4 regions of the Bacillus spongicola genome follow, and region 1 is predicted to be linked to each of the others. Evidence: riboswitches for the same ligand, from Rfam matches in the RefSeq annotation. Region 1 holds a riboswitch; each other region holds the start of a gene.
The links. Region 1 has a riboswitch for cyclic di-GMP ahead of U8D43_RS10805 (anti-repressor SinI family protein). Riboswitches for the same ligand answer to the same signal wherever they lie in the genome.
Positions count from the first base shown of each region.

Region 2: it holds a riboswitch for cyclic di-GMP, as region 1 does, so the genes downstream of both, U8D43_RS12485 (methyl-accepting chemotaxis protein) here and U8D43_RS10805 (anti-repressor SinI family protein) in region 1, are expected to answer to the same signal.
Region 3: it holds a riboswitch for cyclic di-GMP, as region 1 does, so the genes downstream of both, U8D43_RS03425 (EAL domain-containing protein) here and U8D43_RS10805 (anti-repressor SinI family protein) in region 1, are expected to answer to the same signal.
Region 4: it holds a riboswitch for cyclic di-GMP, as region 1 does, so the genes downstream of both, U8D43_RS20915 (cache domain-containing protein) here and U8D43_RS10805 (anti-repressor SinI family protein) in region 1, are expected to answer to the same signal.

Region 1 is NZ_JAYKTS010000013.1:101,235-105,798, reverse strand. Features, by position in the region: gene U8D43_RS10820 (hypothetical protein) at 1-242, shown strand, start outside; gene srtD (class D sortase, LPxTATN-specific) at 249-866, opposite strand; gene U8D43_RS10810 (helix-turn-helix domain-containing protein) at 868-1,197, opposite strand; cyclic di-GMP riboswitch class I at 2,119-2,211, shown strand; gene U8D43_RS10805 (anti-repressor SinI family protein) at 2,241-2,396, shown strand; gene U8D43_RS10800 (helix-turn-helix domain-containing protein) at 2,408-2,728, opposite strand; gene U8D43_RS10795 (YwpF family protein) at 2,830-3,267, opposite strand; gene U8D43_RS10790 (single-stranded DNA-binding protein) at 3,661-4,035, shown strand; gene U8D43_RS10785 (hypothetical protein) at 4,050-4,238, shown strand.
Region 2 is NZ_JAYKTS010000017.1:45,136-49,699, forward strand. Features, by position in the region: gene U8D43_RS12480 (GNAT family N-acetyltransferase) at 1-226, opposite strand, end outside; gene U8D43_RS12485 (methyl-accepting chemotaxis protein) at 611-2,302, opposite strand; cyclic di-GMP riboswitch class II at 2,366-2,449, opposite strand; gene U8D43_RS12490 (sensor domain-containing diguanylate cyclase) at 3,055-4,564, opposite strand, start outside.
Region 3 is NZ_JAYKTS010000003.1:200,132-204,695, reverse strand. Features, by position in the region: gene U8D43_RS03435 (EAL domain-containing protein) at 1-196, opposite strand, end outside; gene U8D43_RS03430 (GGDEF domain-containing protein) at 509-1,162, opposite strand; gene U8D43_RS03425 (EAL domain-containing protein) at 1,215-1,961, opposite strand; cyclic di-GMP riboswitch class I at 2,153-2,242, opposite strand; gene U8D43_RS03420 (ATP-binding protein) at 2,482-3,558, shown strand; gene U8D43_RS03415 (glycosyl hydrolase family 18 protein) at 3,618-4,564, opposite strand, start outside.
Region 4 is NZ_JAYKTS010000006.1:167,594-172,157, forward strand. Features, by position in the region: gene U8D43_RS06635 (hypothetical protein) at 1-100, shown strand, start outside; gene U8D43_RS06640 (cold-shock protein) at 619-819, shown strand; gene U8D43_RS20910 (methyl-accepting chemotaxis protein) at 938-1,528, opposite strand; partial or broken gene U8D43_RS20915 (cache domain-containing protein) at 1,895-2,608, opposite strand; cyclic di-GMP riboswitch class I at 2,668-2,750, opposite strand; partial or broken gene U8D43_RS20920 (HAMP domain-containing protein) at 3,014-3,772, shown strand; gene U8D43_RS20925 (methyl-accepting chemotaxis protein) at 3,767-4,564, shown strand, end outside.

The DNA.
Region 1 (4,564 bases):
CTGCAATGCTAATGATAGGGTGTGGAACTGATCAAGAACCGCCACCTGAAGATGATACGTTAATCGAAGAAGATCTTGATCTCAATGAAGAAGTTGATGATTTTGGGGATCAAGAATTGAACGAAGATACGAATGTTGAAGACGGAATGGACTTAGATCCAGCTCAAGACAAAAATACGCCAGAAGAAGAAATTCTGGAAGACCCGAAAGATATGGAAGACGAAGATCGTAAAGACGAATAGCAGCAACTAAGGCGGGGAATTCCTCGCCTTAGTTTTTTTTTCTGCTCGAATAATATAGCGCTCTTTCGTGGAAGACAGAGCTGCAAAAGGGTAGCAGGTAGATAAAGTGAGCATTTCATTTGGACTAGTTGGCAACGTGACACTGAGGTCATCTTCCTTAACAATGAACGTCTCTATAATCACATACTCGAATGTTCCGCTCGTCATTTCTACCAATAATGTATCTCCTATCGATAATTTGCCTAAACCTTTAAAAACCGTATCACGATGTCCCGCTAAAAAAATATTATCTTGTTGTCCGGGCAATTTAGTTGAGGATAAATGTCCAACACCTTTTTCTAAATCGATTTCATCGGTTCCCTCAACGATTGGAAGTTCTTTGTTTAAAACAGGAAGTTTTAGAAGGCCCACGATAGCCCCTTGAGTAAACTGGTATCTAGGAATGGGGTTCTCTTCATCCGCAAGCTGTTTCGTTTTAGACGAGAACTCAGCCTTCGATAAGGAATGTTTAGCTTCTTCAAGTGCGGCATTCGTTTGTTGATGTTGCGATAAAATAGAAAACAGGGCATAAAGAAAGAAACATGCTCCAAGAAAACAGAGAACAAGACCACTCCATCGCAACATGTTAAGCTTTCTCCTCTCTTTTATAGCGCATTAATCTAGTAAACTGCATAAATTCTCTCTTTGTTAATCCACTCCTAACAGCATCAGAAAGCAAAGATAACCACACTTTGTCTAAATAATTTCCCTCATGAACTTCTTCTGTTTTTATGAATTCATCGATTGGTATCCTTAGCGCATCAGCTATTTGTTTAAGGATCTTTAGCGAAGGGTTTTTTTGAAGTCCTCTCTCAATCGAACTAATATAGGATTTAGAAACGTTTGCATTTAATGATAGCTCATTGATGGAGATTCCTCGCTCTTCTCTTATTTCTCTGATTTTTTCTCCAATCATAAAATAACTCCTTTATATCATTATACGTTCATTATATAGAACAAAAGAGGCGATTAAAAGGGGATTTTAGTTTGTTTTTGAAAGAAAAGAAAAAAATGTTCGTTATATAGAAAAAATGCCTTTTATTCTCTCTGTTTGTACTTTATAATAGAATTATAATTCATTAAAAAGAACAAACGAGTGACATTTTTCCTGTTACTAAATGCATAGCTCGAATTATCTATCCAGTACAAGAAACAAATATATAGGATAAGCTCATCCTCCCTCGAACAGCCTTAGCCTAATATTTTCTTATCTAGCTCTTGTTAACAATTCTTTTGTAAGGCTCAATTCATAAACTTTGTTGCTTTTCGTATCAGTTTATCATCGATGATAGTACTTTGTTTCGGCTATCATTTCGTCTGTTTTTGATGGTAATCAAGAGTGAAATGGAGAATTTAGTGAGCCAGTTAGAAATAAAGGTACACCTAGCCCAGAATCAACAAGGAAAAATTGGCAGTATAAGAAAATATTAAAATGATGGGGTGCATGTAATGTATAAAAAAATGTGTTCACGTTGTTATCGTCCTTCCTTCAGTGCGACAGAGTTTGGTGACTGGCACTGCCCTACTTGCGGTCAAAACCTCACGAATAGTCCTTTCTTTAACGCGAATAGCTCCTTAGAAAAGCAATCAAGTTACATCCCAGCTACAAAAAAATTAGAAGCGTACCGAAAGCAGATGAAAAAAAGTTTGTAATACTCGACAAAATTAGCTACAGACTATGGAATTATGAAGAATTTCACCTATGGAAGGAGGGAAAATGTCACTATATAGCAAATATTGGTGATAAAAAATTCTGAAAATAAAGATTCGATAGACAAATTGTTACAAAAAATGGGAGGACACGTCTGTATAATGAGGAATATAGCAAATAACTACATCAGTTTAAAGGCAAACTCATTTAAAGATGAGGACGCAAAGCCACAGATCTACTGCTTATAACAAAATAAGCTATGATGGCTGGGTTGCCTGAAATACATCAGTATTTTAGGGGGAAGAATAATGGGGAAAATTGAACTGGATCTGGAGTGGATCCAACTAGTGAAAGAAGCTCTAGAAAGTGGAATTTCAAAAAATGAGATAAGAGAATTTTTGAAAACAAAGAAAATACCCACATCAAATGAAATGAGTCGAAATATTACAAAAAGTCTTGCATAATCTGCAAGACTTTATTTTTGTTCATTTCGCCATTTATTAAATTCGATAAATTCTTTGAATTGCTCTTTTGTGATACCAGAAGAAATAGCTTCTTGAGCAATATCTACCCAATCTGGATCGAGTGCATTGGTTTGTTTTGAATCAAATAATATTGACTCAATGGAGACATGAAGTGCAGACGAAATTTTTTCTAAAAATTGAACAGAAGGATTCTGCTGTAAATTACGCTCAAGCGCACTTAAATAAGATTTTGCGACGCCAGCTCGATCGGCTAGCTCAGTCATCGACATTTTTCTCTCCAGTCGCAATTGTTTTACACGTTCTCCAATCATAATCGACACCTCGTGATAAGTAGTAAACTACATTTATTAATAAAGTAACATATGTTAGCTATAGAGAACAAGTTCTCGTGAAAACATTTATAGGATTATTACTATTGTCCACTTGAATTAGACGTTAGTTTTGGTTTTAGTTTGATTTTTTTTCGAAAGGTTTCAATTAAGGGAGCACCTTCAAGACCTTGCTCAATCAGTTCATTTAGAAGTAATTCGGAGTAGTCTTTTGGTATTTTTTTAAGATGACCTTCCATCAACACACTAATCTTCCCATCAAGCTGCTTAATTCCGCGAATATGTATAAAGAAGGAAGCATAGTCGTTCTGAGGGTGAGTAATGACGACACGAATTTCTGTATCATCGGTGGTTTGTTGAATTTCTCGAAAGTAATCGTAATATTGACGAGAGGCAAAGGCTTCAACGAGCCACGTGCCTTTCAGATCTTCTTTATTAATAATTAGCCCATCTTCGATATCAATCGTCACAATTTCCTCTTGATCTATAATTTGAAAGGTAATAATTTTAAACGTTTTCATCGAATTCCTCCTTGGACATCATTCTAATCGGCTGCTTTCGCATTTGCTCAGTTTCCTTGACATCACTATACTACGGGTCCTCTTTTCGTATGATCTGAAGGGTGGATTTTAAAAAATGAACGATTTTCATACAGAATTTCTTCTTAAAGCAACAATTAAGAAGAATAGAGCCTTCTAATAAAAATTATATCATAGTAAAATCTGGAACACACATCTGAAAAAATTTTAAATTTGTTGGTTTGCTGAAATTTTACTAGAAAATGAATGAAAACTATTGAATTCCCCTAGCTGAATTCGGTAGTTAATGATGTAATTTTAAAAAGGAAGGAAGGAATCATCCATTTTACGTGCACCCACCTTCTCGATACAATGTGGTTAGAAGGGAGGGAGAGAATGATTAATCAAGTAACACTGGTCGGTCGACTGACAAAAGATCCAGTCCTAAAGCAAACCCGTGACGGTAAATCGGTATTAAATGTGACATTAGCTGTGAATCGCCACTACCGGAACGCTGCAGGTGAATTTGAAACGGATTTTGTTCTATGTACGCTCTGGAACAAAACGGCAGAAAACACCGCCGTCTATTGTGTGAAAGGATCGGTGGTCGGTATTATCGGAAAAATTCAAACGAGATACTACGAAAACACCGAAGGCAAACGAATTTACATGACCGAAGTATTCGGCGAAAGTGTTAAATTTTTAGGCCAAAAAACGCAACAAACGGCAGAAAATACCCATTTTACACCAGCAGAAGCTATTTTACCATAAGGAGGACCGCATCAGTGAGCAATCAAAACGAATTGAAAAAAATAGAACTACTTGTTGGTGAGCTAATTCTCAAACTAGGTCAAGCACGCTCGGAAATAGTCCAACTCCAAGAAAAAGTGTCCATCCTCGAGAAAAATACACTCACAGCATACTCAACTCTACCATTGACTCCAGTCGTAAAAGAAAATCAACTGTCCTCTTAACTTCCTCTATGCCCTCGTAATAGAGAGAAAAACATCTACCTCGTTTTAACCCTCGTCAAACTCCCCGTTGAGCCGGCTCCCCAACCGGCTCTTTTTTTGTGGATATTTATTGAGAAAACATTTTATTAGATGCTAAGAATTCGATTGATTATTGAGGCTGTTTTCGCAAAGATTGTGGCTTTTCGAATAGGAATATATTCCATGATTTGTATGACTTCGTGCTCTTTTCCTCATGAAAAATTCTCCATTTCTAGATAAAAGGTAAGAAATCAGTCGAAAAAACCTTACTGCCTGTTTTTTCTTTGTGCCAATAGCAACAAAGGATA
Region 2 (4,564 bases), on a different contig from region 1:
CACGGTATTGCGATAAGCTACAATAACCGACTACTTCCTCTCCCACCAACGCCAAAAATAAATGGAGATTAGTAGAGTTTGCTTCCTGATCCAATACACTTTGTTCAGTTGAGACAGAGGAATCTCCCCCCCAATTCTCACGACTCTCATTCCACATCTTCGCGATTCCTTTTGCTAATCCTTCTTGATACTCCACGATGTTTACTTGCTCTAGTGTTTTCTTCATAACGTCCTCCTAAACTAGGTTTTAATATATATAACCTCACAATTTTTTCTTACCTGAATTTTACCAACGAATTTAATCATCGGGATCGCCTCCTTTTTTTATTTGTGGGAATTTTTTCTTCCACATCCATATTTTAAGTTTTTACATCCAATATGTAAAGAATATTCTCTGATTGTTCGTTTAAACTGTTGTCAATTGCCATTCAATTTCCGTCGGGATGAAAATGCAGTCATTTTGCGGGTGCACAGTTTGATTGTCTATATATAATCCACGGTTGATACTGGTTTTTTCCATATTATTTTTTTCAAAACAAAAACGCCAATAGTATATTGGCGTTTTTGTTTATCTAGTTAGGATAAGAAGCTGTCTCACCCTATCCTAGCTTTAATTCGAATAACGAAATCTAGAAACAGTTGCTTGAAGCTCCTCAGCTAACTTAGATAACGAATCTGAAGCATGAGAGATTTCCTCCATAGAAGCCAATTGTTCTTCACTAGCTGCAGCAATCGTTTCCGTACTAGCAGATGTTTCTTTTGTGCCGGCTGCTAATGTCTCAATCGAGTCTTTAATGACTTCAACCCCTGCATTTAGTTCTTCAGTGGTTGCTGCTACTTCTTGAATTTGTGATGTAACTTGCTCAACAGAAGTTAAAATTTCCATAAAATTTCCAGAAGTTTCTTTTGTAAGAGAAATACCTGAATCCACATTCTCTTGGACGATGTTGATGTTTATGACGGTATCCTTTGACTCGTGTTGAATCGTGTTCACTAAAGTAGAAATTTGGTTAGCTGATTGACTCGTCTGATCGGCAAGTTTTCTAACTTCTTCAGCAACAACGGCAAATCCCTTCCCAGATTCACCTGCTCTTGCTGCTTCAATCGCTGCATTTAAGGCCAATAAGTTCGTTTGACTCGATATTTCGGTGATAAGGGAAGAAATATTACTAATTTCATCCGTACTTCCTACCAATGTAGTCAATCCATTTTTTGCAGAATCAACGGATTGGTGAATAGACTCCATCTGTTTTTGCATTTCATTGATTGAACCCATTCCAACCTCTGCCTTGTTTCTCATCTTCGCTGATAATTCAGCAATATTACTCGTATTATTTGAAACGAATGATAAGCCATTTAAAGACTCAGTGACTAGATCAAGACTTCGCTCACTCCTGATATTTTGTCGTGTGCTTTCAGAAGCAATCGTTTGCATAGAGCTTGAGATTTGGCCAGATGTAGTTTTAGACTCCTCAGAACTGGCTGACAATTCCTCCGATGCTGCTGCCACTTGTTCAGATGAGTAACTTACCTGTTGGATAATTTTACTTAAAGACAAAATGAATGAATTGAAAGATGAAGCTAATTCACCTAATTCATCTTTACTTTTAATTATTAACGACTTTGTTAAATCTGCTTCTCCATGAGCGATTTCCTTAAATTGCTCATTCAATTTTTTGAGCGGGTTCAAAATAGATCGACTGATTAAATAGCTTAAGCCGAGCCCAATGCTCACCGAAAGAATTACTGCGATGATAATAGCCCACTCTGCCCATACAGAGACCGAATGTATTCTATCTTGTAAATACTCTACATCTTGATTTAATAATTCCATAAGTTCATTCATTGAAGGATCCAACACTTCTTTTCTCAAAGTCCGTTCCTCGCCAAAATGAATAGATGCAGCCAGGTCTGGATTTTCTTTATACGTAGAAAGTACTTGTTGATTTAATGCCCAGAAATCATTTGCATGCATCTCAATTTCATCTACCATTTCTGCGTATTGCTTATCTTGTAATAGCGGTTTTATAGACTTAAGCGAAGTCGATATCTCTTCAAATTTGGCAGACATCCCTTCCCCATATTTTGGATCTCCTGAAATAATAAAACCTCTTTCGTCATTCGATAATCCAACTATCCTGTACTGAACGGATTTCAATTCAGTTTGAACCCTCATTTCCCTCTCTAATTTTTGCTCATTTTTCTCTGTTGAGAACAAAACAATTATTGATGTTCCCCCGACAATAATCAGTGAACTGAGTAGAAATAAGATAAGACCATACAAGCGTGTTTTGATTTTCATTTTCATTTTCCTCCTCCGCAATAATTTCAACTGTAGTAAATTTCAATAAAAAAACTAACTAAAAAATTAGTTAGTCGGTTGCGCTACTCACTCCCAATCATCCAAGCGCCCAAATAAAGATGATTTTTCACAGTTTCTATTGTATTTATATTTCTTATATCGGCATATAAATTAGGAAATGAAGCTTCCTTATTCAAAATGATATTTTTTTCACAAGGCTCTTTTCGTATACATTGTGACTATTCGATTATTTTTTTGCTTAAATCTACCACTTCACTGTTAAATTCCATCATAAATAAACGGTCCAGTTGCCTGCCGTCCCTGAACAGCCACAAACTTTGTGAAAACAGTCTTCTTAGAAGAACTTCTGATTGTCGTCAGCTAATTTATTTTCGTCCAAGCATTTATCCTGCACAGGCAAGCTTAATGGGTAGGACAATCAATTAGAAAAAGCAAATCAACATCTTCGAAAAGAAAAAATTGATTTGCCCATATTCGCATTACTCGTTTAGGCTGCATTGGTATAGAAAGCTGTTTTTCTGAGTTATATTTAACTCGCGTTTAGTAAATATTTTTTTGCTTATCTTTTCGAATATTTTGGACAAACACATTGGTTAACTTGAGCAAGCAATTAACGATATTATCAGTAGTAGCAACATTCACGAACAGACCCTTCAAAAAACTGATTTTAGCTCTATGCTTTATTGGGCTTCGTATTAAAATCAATCAGTGAACAATATCCCACCTACTCATTACAGATCATTTATATCTTTTGACCAAATCGTCGATAGATTTCTTCCATTGTACTTCGACTGATATAAAGCTTTGTCAGCCTGTCTGAATAATTCCTCCATTGAGTTAGAATGGAGGGGATATTCAGAAATACCCAATGAAATGGTAACGGGTTTTCCAGTAGGAGTAGTTGTTTTTTCAATAATCAAGCGAATCTTTTCCCCCATCCCGTACGCTTCAAAAGATCTAGTATGCGGTAGTAATAACACAAATTCCTCTCCACCATAGCGAAAAAAGAGATCCTCTGTTCTCAATAAAGATTGAACAGTATGAGCTAAAAATTTAAGTACCTCATCCCCGACCGGGTGACCATACGTATCATTCACAACTTTAAAACGATCAATATCAACAACAACTACGGAAAATACGTTCCCTCCACTCGCCCAAAGGTTCATAACTTCATTTAGTTTCCTACGATTTGGTAAACCTGTTAATGAATCTGTCATGGCTGCATTCGTCAATTCCTGATTATTTTCTTGGACGGACTGAATAGCGATTAATACGCTTTTCGTCAGCAAATCCGCTTCACGATTCCAATGAGACTGAATTCCAGGAGTTTCGACTGACTTGCCTGCTGCTAGTTGGTTCACTAAATCTGCCAAATGAATAATAGGACGAGCTAGCTTGCGAGCTAGTAGAACAGATAGAAATAGCAGAAGCGTAAAGGGAGGAAGAATGTAAAAAACCTGCTCTTGAATCCGTTTAAATAGTAATTTCTCAACATATGAAAGGGGTGTTTGCTGCACGACTCCCCAACCCGTTTCTGGAATTTGATTGTAAGCCGCTAACATTTTAACTCCTTTGGTATTCGTGACCTGAGCTACGCCACTCTCACCTTGAGTTACCTTCTTTACAATAGGGTTTTTCATTACGGTTTCGCCGACTCGTTCTCGAATGGGATGGAAAAGTAATTTCCCCTCCGGACCGACAACATAATAATATGAACCGTTTTCATCAATATAGTCATTGCCAAGAATTTCATTTAGGACATTTTGTTCTTGAAGATAGACCGTGCCAGCAAGTATCCCTCTGTACTGGCCATTTCGGTCATAAATGGGTTGGCTCATCAATAATACGAGTCGACCTGAGCGAACTATATAAGGAGCAGTTAACGTAGGCTTTCTTGACTCCAGAACGTCTTTTGTTCCTTCTGTAGAAATGTATTTATTTTTGAGTCCTACACTACTGGGAGCAATATTTCGAATGAGCCCTGTGTCATCTATCCAAGATAATGAATTAAAATACCGACTGTTTTTTCTTAATAATTCTAAATGTTCTTCAATTTCTTCATCTGTCATCTGATCAATATCGGTATAGAACGCTGATGTATCTTCCAAGCTTAATCTCATCGTTTGAAACAATGAATCAACTGAACTGCTAATCTTTTCAGACATGGACGAGTTCAAATAAAAATACGTCGAGATCATTGACCTTCGATCGGATTGATAGGAAGATAAAAATAAAATCAAG
Region 3 (4,564 bases), on a different contig from region 1:
TTTGAATCGAAAGCGTATCCAGCTTATATAAAATATTCGCTCGTATCGCAGATTGAAAAACACTCTCCGGATTGACATTTGAAGCATTGCGCAGGAGAGCTTCTACAGCATACAATTCATTTCCACTATCTAAACTAAATAATGGTTGATATTCATGATAGATAACATCTTCTTGAAAAAAATCAAAAATATTCATAGGTCTCCTTAAAATCGTGACTTATGTACAATTATGAAGGTATGTTAATACTGATTCTATTTTCCTATAAATAAATATATCATACAATCTACTATAGTATTCTTTTGGTAGACTCTTTTCGTATACATTGTGGCTATTTCATCTGATTTTTGAGTAAATCCTCCATTTCATTGTTGATTTCTATTAAACACAGACGAAATGATGCCCGAAACAAAGCTATATCACAGATGATTAACTGATACGAAAAGCCACAACCTTTGCGAAAACAGCCTCTTTTTATTATCCTAAAATTTTTTTGATATTTCCCTCTTATCACTCACATGCTGCGTACCGTTTTTTGTCTATTTTATTTGTGTACATTTTTTTATCAGCCGTTCTCACTAACTCTTGGAGTGATTCACCGTCAGCAGGATAACTCACTATTCCGATTGAGAGAGAGATGGTTTCATTCGGCAAAAGTGTTTTCAATTCATTCGTTATCGCTTTTTGTAGATTTGGTTGCTTCTCGGAGGTTAAAACTACAAATTCATCTCCCCCCCATCTGCAAACAACATCTCCCTTCTGAAAATATTTCCTGAGCGTGCTTGCGATCGATATGAGCGCTTCATCTCCTACTTGATGACCATAAACATCGTTAACTCTCTTAAAATCATCTAAATCAATAAACTGAAGAAAAAACGAAATTTGACTCTTTTTTCGTCTCTCAAAGGCCTTCGTTAAGAAATAACGATTCCTTAGATTAGTCAGTACGTCCATGTGAGCAACATACCGATATTTGTCAAAATAATACCCTAAAAGAAAGCCTAAGGTACATAGTAAAAAGAACATTGCGAGAAGAAAATAATCCGCTATTCCGGAAAAATAGATATTCTTATAAGTCAGATACCTTATTATGATAAACAACGAACCAAACCCTGTAATGGAGCCTATCACCCAAATACGACCATGCCAATTCATTGCATTCATCACCTAATCTTCCATAATTATTTGCTTCTTGGAAGTAATTTTCTCATGATAGTTAAGGTAGAAAATTCAAAGGAAATGACTCACAGTTCTCGACATTATGGGGTTTACCTAAATAGTAACCTTGACCAAAATGGACGCCTATTTTTCGAGCAAATGCTAAATCGGCTTCTGTTTCAATCCCTTCGAGAACTATATGATCATTTGCTAAAAAATAAACGAGGCTTTTCAAAAAATGTTGTTTTCGTGCGTGGTTTGCTAGGTTCTTTCCAAAATATCGATCTAACTTGATAATACTTGGTTCTAACTCAATGACAGTCCGAATCGTAGATTGTCCCTTTCCTAAATCATCCAATGCTACTAAAGCACCTACATTCTTTAAATAGACAATCCGATCATTTAATACCTCAAAACACTCGGTGGTCGCCGCTTCGCTAATTTCAAACACAATTCGATTTAATGGATATTTAACTTCTGAAATAACAGAATCTAAGAACTCCTGGAATAGCGGATTGGTCAGTGTTGAGGGATAAACATTGACAGATAGTCTAGGGTATATCAGTTCATCTTTGTAGTGGTTTTTATAGACCCTCATTGCTTCAAGCATAGATGCACAATCTAGCTCAAACAACAACCCTTCCTCTAATGCTTTCTGAAATAAATGTTGCGGGGATGAAAAAAACCCACACCTAATTAAACTCTCATACCCAATAATTTCACCTGTATGAACTAAGTGCACTGGCTGAAAGACATGTGTAAACAGCCGCTCTCTTATCACTTTTTCAATCGGAATATTCATCATAAATATTTCTTGTCTCTCCTTCCCCTCTATTCAAGAGTATTATATAAGTTGAGAGTGGACTGCCGTCTGAATCACATAACGGACTGCTAATAGCCTCATAGGTTCTACCCAATGTTCTCGAAGTTGACCATACTAATACATCAAAAAAAGCTGCCCATTTTTAAGGGCAGCAGTACAAATAAAATCCTTATACTCGCAACTGGCTGGCATTGCTATCTTTCACAGCATTAGCCCCTTTAGCTTTGCGTCCTAATCTTTCAATTAGTTTGCCCACGTACATATTCTATTGATTACTAGGATAATTCTACCACAACTTCCGTTACATTTACATACTAACTCGTAAAAAATAACCAATTTTTTCTATAAAATAACCTCAGATCTTCAGTTTGATACTTATCATTCAATTTATTTAACCACCCAACACATTCACAAAAAATAGAAAATTGAAGGAATAAACTAGTTTTTAGTCGAATGTTTATAGACATTCTTAGTCTAATTTATGAACGGGGTGAAAATTCACATGAAGTTTCCTAAATCAACTATTGATTATTACGATTTTATTCCATTTCAAAATGGATTTGTATTTAAATTCATTAAAAAAGAGAATCGATTTATTCACACATTTTGTGAAGGGAAATTATTAGAAAAGATGAATCTATCTCCAGAACTTATCTTAGGGAAATCCCTTGATGACATTATTCCTCATCCTCAAGCTGAACAAAAATCAGCTATTTATGAGGAGGCCTGGTCTGGATCAGTGACCAATTATGAAGGGCATATAAATGATATTTATTATATGGCAACCTTAACTCCCTATAAAAAAAACAATAGAGTAGTTGAAGTGATTGGTACTGCGATTGATATTACCAAAGAGAAGCAAAACGAAGAAAGAATCAAAAAGACAGAGAAACTAGCTATGGTAGGCGAATTAGCAGCCGGTATCGCACATGAGATCCGTAACCCACTTACCTCTTTAAAAGGATTTACACAGATGATTCAAAAAGAGGTGCAAGAAGATCACCTGAAACAATACGTAGAAATTATGCTAGATGAATTAGATAGAATTAATAGTATCGTGAACGAATTTATGATGATTGCAAAACCGCACGAAAACATTAAGATTTGCAAACATAATCTTTCTAATTTACTATACGGTGTCCTCAATTTAATAAAACCAGAGGCCATGCTAAAAGGCATTTCGATTACAGCAGCGATTGACAGCTCGATTGAAGGTGAGTGTGATGGTAATCAAATTAAGCAGGTACTAATCAATCTCCTTCAAAATGCCATTGACGCATCACTTGAAACTAAAAGAGATATTCACATTTCTTTAAAAAAAGTTGACGAGCACTGGTATACGATCAAAATTCAAGATGGGGGAACCGGAATCTCATTGGAACGACAAAAAAAGCTTTTTGAGCCTTTTTATACGACTAAAGAAAAAGGAACAGGTTTGGGTTTAATGGTTTGCAAAAGGATTATTGAATACCATCAAGGGCATATTCTAGTAGAAAGCAAAGAAAACCTTGGCACTAAAGTGACTCTTACTCTACCAACAGTCAAAAACGTCCCCTCTGAATATGGTGAAACAAATTGAGGGCACTTATACAAAATAGGAGGTTCCTCTTAAAATAACAAATACAAATCCTATTCACATTAATTAAATTGCTCTAACGTTTCTTCAATACTTTGCCAAAAGGATTCTTGTTCTAATCCCATTCTCCACATGGAAATTCCGGCTAATTTATATTTTTTAACAAGATGCACCTTTTCAGAGATACTTTGGTTGTTTTCAAACCAAATAACATGAATTTGTTCCTGTTCATCTTGATAATGAACATATGGTGATTGCGAGGGATCATCCCACTGTACTGCTAAATTTTTTTCAAGAAGCAGGTTCTCTACTTCCGCTTGGGAAACTGCTTTGTGGTCTGCTCCCAGCGTTAAATTCCAATCATAACCATAAGAAGGAATACCCAATAAAAGCTTTTCAGAATCAATATGTGTGGCAGCGTAGTCGAGCACATCTGTCATCCAATTTACTCCCGCTACTGGTCCTGGCTCTCCCCAGGTGCCATGCTCATCATAAGTCATCAATTGGATATAATCAGCATTTTTTCCTAGTTCATGGTAATCAAATGTTCCTATCCACTCATTATCAGGAAAGTCACCTGTTTTTGCAGGGACGGAAATCATAAGATCTATCTGTTCTTTTTCTAATGATAGAGAGAGATTCGCTATAAATTCTGTGTATAACAGACGATCACTTGGATTCATTTTTTCAAAATCTACATTCACTCCGGTATAGCCATTTTCCTTTGTTAATTTTACAAGCTCTTGAATCAACATACTACTTTTCTCATTACTGGCTAAAATCGTGTGAGCTAAATCTGGATCGAAGCCATTTTGAATGGTCGCGAATCGCTTTACTTCATGTTGTTTTGCAAGTGCTAACCCCTCCGTTGGTATTTCTCCGAGAATTTCCCCCATATTGTTAACCTCGAACGTAGCGGTAGCTACTGCATTCATATAAGAATAATAGTTTGATAAGGAATTTAATGACTTTTCATCATCTTCATAGTATTTCGTATAAAATCCAAGAA
Region 4 (4,564 bases), on a different contig from region 1:
AAGTCAAGAAAAAGTAGCCAGATTGTACGGGGAGGAGGCACGACAGTTCTATTACTTGATTACAGGAGGGGCATTGGAAGCGGAAGTTGGATTGTATTAAAAATCGTCTGTCTTCTACTAAATTCTTACTAAGTCAATTAGCTAGGACAGTTTTTTGAGGATAGGCTGAAGAATTTTTCATTAGGAAAAGAGCACGAAGTCATACAAGTCAAAGGATTCCTTCTTATTCAAAAAGCCACAATCTTTGCGAAAACAGCCTATTTAAAAGAAAACTAAAGTTCAACCTTTAAACTGACAAATTTTTCTACCGATGACTTTCGCTTGTAACTAGGACAAATAGTCGAGACTGCTATAAACCTATAGTAGTATCAACTTTTATAGTAGGGAAAGCAGAATCGTCAGTAGTGCGGATGCGAAAATTGTTGAAAATTAACTAGTTATGTCAAACGAAATTCTAGTATGCTAGAACACTTGCTATTTGAAAATCTATCTGTTATCCTTATTAGTAATTATTTTTGTTCGGTAGATATGGGAAGAAAATGATACTTTTCGCCTGGATATCATTTAGAGCAAGAATAGTAATACATTGTGTGTAACACGCACTAGGAGGCAACAAATATGGAAAACGGTAAAGTAAAATGGTTTAATGCAGAAAAAGGATTCGGCTTCATCGAAGTTGAAGGTGGAGAAGACGTATTCGTACATTTCTCAGCTATCCAAGGCGAAGGTTTCAAAACTCTTGAAGAAGGTCAAGAAGTATCTTTCGAAGTAGAACAAGGCGCACGCGGACCACAAGCTGCTAACGTTCAAAAAGCATAATTAGCCTTTGCAAAAACAGACTCCTATTTAAGGAGTCTGTTTTATTTTTAAGTAGAAATTAAAGAGTTGATAGAAGAAGGGAGGTACTAAGTGCCTCCCTCTTTTTTTATGTACTCTTCTACTCAATATGGAATTGATCAACAATTGAACGTAATTCTTGAGCCATTGCGGTCAACGTTTGGGTGGAAGAGCTGATTTGTTCCATAGAAGAAGTCATTTCTTCTTGACTTGCTGACACTTGAACAGTAGAGGCTGCCGTTTCCCTCACCATTTGGGCCATGCCTTGTGTGTGCCGAGCGACTGTTTCAGATTCTGAGGCAATTTGGTCAATAGAGAAAAGGATAGTCTTAAAATTATCTGTGAATAAAGTGAATACCTTTGAAATATTGGTGAATGTCTCGGCTGTTTGATGGACAACATTTAAGCCACGATCAACGGCATGTGAAGACGAGTTAACCGAAGAGCTGACAGTGCTTATTTCATTCGTAACGGTATGAAGGATGCTTGCGATTTCACCAGAAGAATTTTTGGCTTGCTCGGCTAATCGGCGGACTTCATCAGCCACGACAGCAAATCCCTTCCCATGCTCTCCTGCACGAGCAGCCTCGATTGCTGCGTTTAGTGCGAGAAGATTCGTTTGTTCAGAAATTTCTTCAATTTGACGTGTGACAACCGCAATATTTTGTGAGTGATGTTCTAGGTTGTCCATTATCTTTTCTGTATCTTTTATGGTGGTTGGTATACTATACATTTCTGTTGACACTTGTTGGACGGATTGATGTCCACTCTCGACTTGTTGCTTCGATTCAATGGAATAGGAATTTGTTTCATTGATCTTCTCTTTTATTTGCTGGATTGTTTCGTTAGTCGATAGAATCGTTGAATGATTTGCGTCTGAAAGCTTTGTTTGTGCTTCTGCACTTGAAGAAATATCTTGAATGTTAACCATGATATTGTCAGCGACTACTGTATTTTCTTCAGCACTTGCCATCAGCTCTTCTGACGATTGTAATAGTTTATCAGAGGAATTTTGGATGGTTTTTGTAATGATATGGAAATGACTAGTCATTTCATTAAAAATTATTTTCATTTGCCCGATTTCGTCATTTGAGTGAACCGGAAGCCAGACCGTTAAATCCCCTTCTTTAAAACGATTCATTCCGGACGTTAGCTGATTAAACGGTCTCAAGATATAGTAGGTAACGGGAATGATGATAATGAATGTTAGGATAACTACAATAATGGTTATAAGTATTAGCGTTTTGAAAATATTCGTAGCAGGCTGCATAATATCGTGTAGGTAACTCCCCACTCCTAGAACCCAACCGTTCGGAAGCTCCTTGAAGGCAATCACCTTCTTGCCGCCATCCCAATCATATTCAATAAATCCTGTCTTCTTAGTTACCATCTCTTCAACAAAGCTGTGTTGAATTAAACTGGTTCCGATTGTATCAGGATTAGGGTGATGAATAACATTTCCGGCTTCATCTAATATAAATGCATATCCAGTCATCCCATTTGGTTCGTAGTATTTTTCTTTTATGCCGCTAACGAGCTTTGCGATAGTGGTTTGATTTTCATTGCCTGAATTTATCGTTTCAGTGTAATTGGATAGGGTGTCTGCTTGTAAGCCCACCATATAGTTTAGGTCTGTAAATGTTAAGTCCTTTATGCCGCCATAGGTTTGTTTGTAGCTAATCCAGGTCGTGATGATAAGCGGAATGACGGTAAAAAATAAAACTAGTAAAATGATCTTTCTTCTAAATTTTAAATTCATAAAAAATTTCATGCGGACCACCAATAAAATAGAAAAAAATGCCTATAGGAATGAAGGCAACACAGTAAATGTGAAGCAGCTGGCTGGCGTTCCAATTAGAGTAGCCCCTATAGCTTTGCGTCCCAACCTTTCGATTGGTTTGCCCTTAAAATGTAAATGTAGGGGTATTTTAACATATAAAATTTTTTTGCCTGATTATTAGAATATTCTTTTTGTTTGATTCAAGCTATATGTGTCTATTTGCTAAAACCATGTAAGTGAAAAGATAGAATTTCCACGATATAACGCGAAATTTTTGTTTTTTTATAAAAAATTCTGAACATCTGCCTGAATATCAGCTAAAATAAAGATAACATCAATATCGCTGGAGAATTGGGGGAGTTTAAGGTGAAGAAATTCAAAAAGCTTCGAATCAACATGAGCATAAGGAAGAAAATTATAACGGGATTTATTATTATTTTATTTTTAATGCTAGTCGGAAATGCTTTCAATCTTATGCAAATGAATCGAGTGAGTACGTCGGTCAATTCAATGACGGAAAATGAATTTCCTGCAATTGAATCAGTCCTAGAAATTAAGGGGGCGCATGAATTAACCTATGGTATTTTACTTGAATATACAAATGCATTACGAGCCAATCATAATGTAGATATGAAGAAATTTTCAGGACAATTAGAAGAAAATAAGAAGCGTTTTGATGAGTTATATGATCATTATCAACAATATATTGATAATGAGAAAGAACAGCAATTATTTTCTAATCTTACCGCGCATCGAGATAAGTCGATTACAATTGTAGATCAGGTTCTTAACCAAGGGGAATATAACATGATTACGATTAATCGCTTACAACAAGAAGCGCAAATCACCATCACGAGCATTGAAGCAAATATCGCCAAAATTGTTGAAATCAATGAAAACTCAATCGTTTCTTCAAAGGAAGCAGTTTCAACAAGTTTTCAACAAGCGAGAACCAATACGATGTTCTTTATGGTTTTAGCCACCATAGCTGGAATTGTTATTGTCATTATCATGACAAGACTCATTGCTACGCCGATTAGAAGAGTGACTAGAGTATTGAAGGAAGTAGCTGCTGGAAATTTGGCAGTGGATAAAATAAATATTAAAAATCGTGACGAAATTGGAGAGATGGTGACCTCCTTAAATCGAATGGTTGAAGATTTAAATGGAACCATTTCGACGGTTCGTTCAGCTACTCACCAAGTGGCAGCTTCAGGAGAAGAATTTAATGCGAGTGCGGATCAAACCGTGAAAGCTACCGATCATCTGTCAGCATTAGCTCAAAATTCAGCTGCAGGAGCCGAGCAACAGTTACAAAGCATCAATGATGTCTCGGTTGCAGTGAATCAATTGTCAACAGGTATCAATGAGATCGCTTCAAAAGCTTCTGAGATGTCTCAGCGTACTGAAGAATCGATACGATCTACTCAAAAAGGCTCAGCTAATGTTGAAAATGTAGTAAAGCAAATGAATTTAATTTCAAAAAATGTCGATGACACGTCACAAATCATCGAGATATTAGGTGTGAAGTCTTCGGAGATTGGGAGTATAACAGAGGTCATTACAACCATTGCGGATCAAACGAATTTGCTCGCCCTAAATGCAGCGATTGAAGCGGCGAGAGCAGGGGAGCATGGGAAAGGTTTTGCCGTTGTTGCGGATGAGGTAAGAAAATTAGCAGAAGGTTCACGTAATGCAGCGGAAAAGATCACAAATATGATTGAAAATATTCAAGCTGAGACGAAAAAGGCCATTTTGTCCATGAATGCTGGGACAGAACAGGTGGAACACGGTATTACTTTTTCAAAACAAGTAGATCAGGCTTTTGCACTTATCGATCATTCCATCACAGATGTTTCAACAAGAGTAGAGGAGGTATCTGCAGCCGTTTTGCAAATGACAATGGTAAGCGAGCATATTGTTGATTCAATTAATAATGTGAAAGAA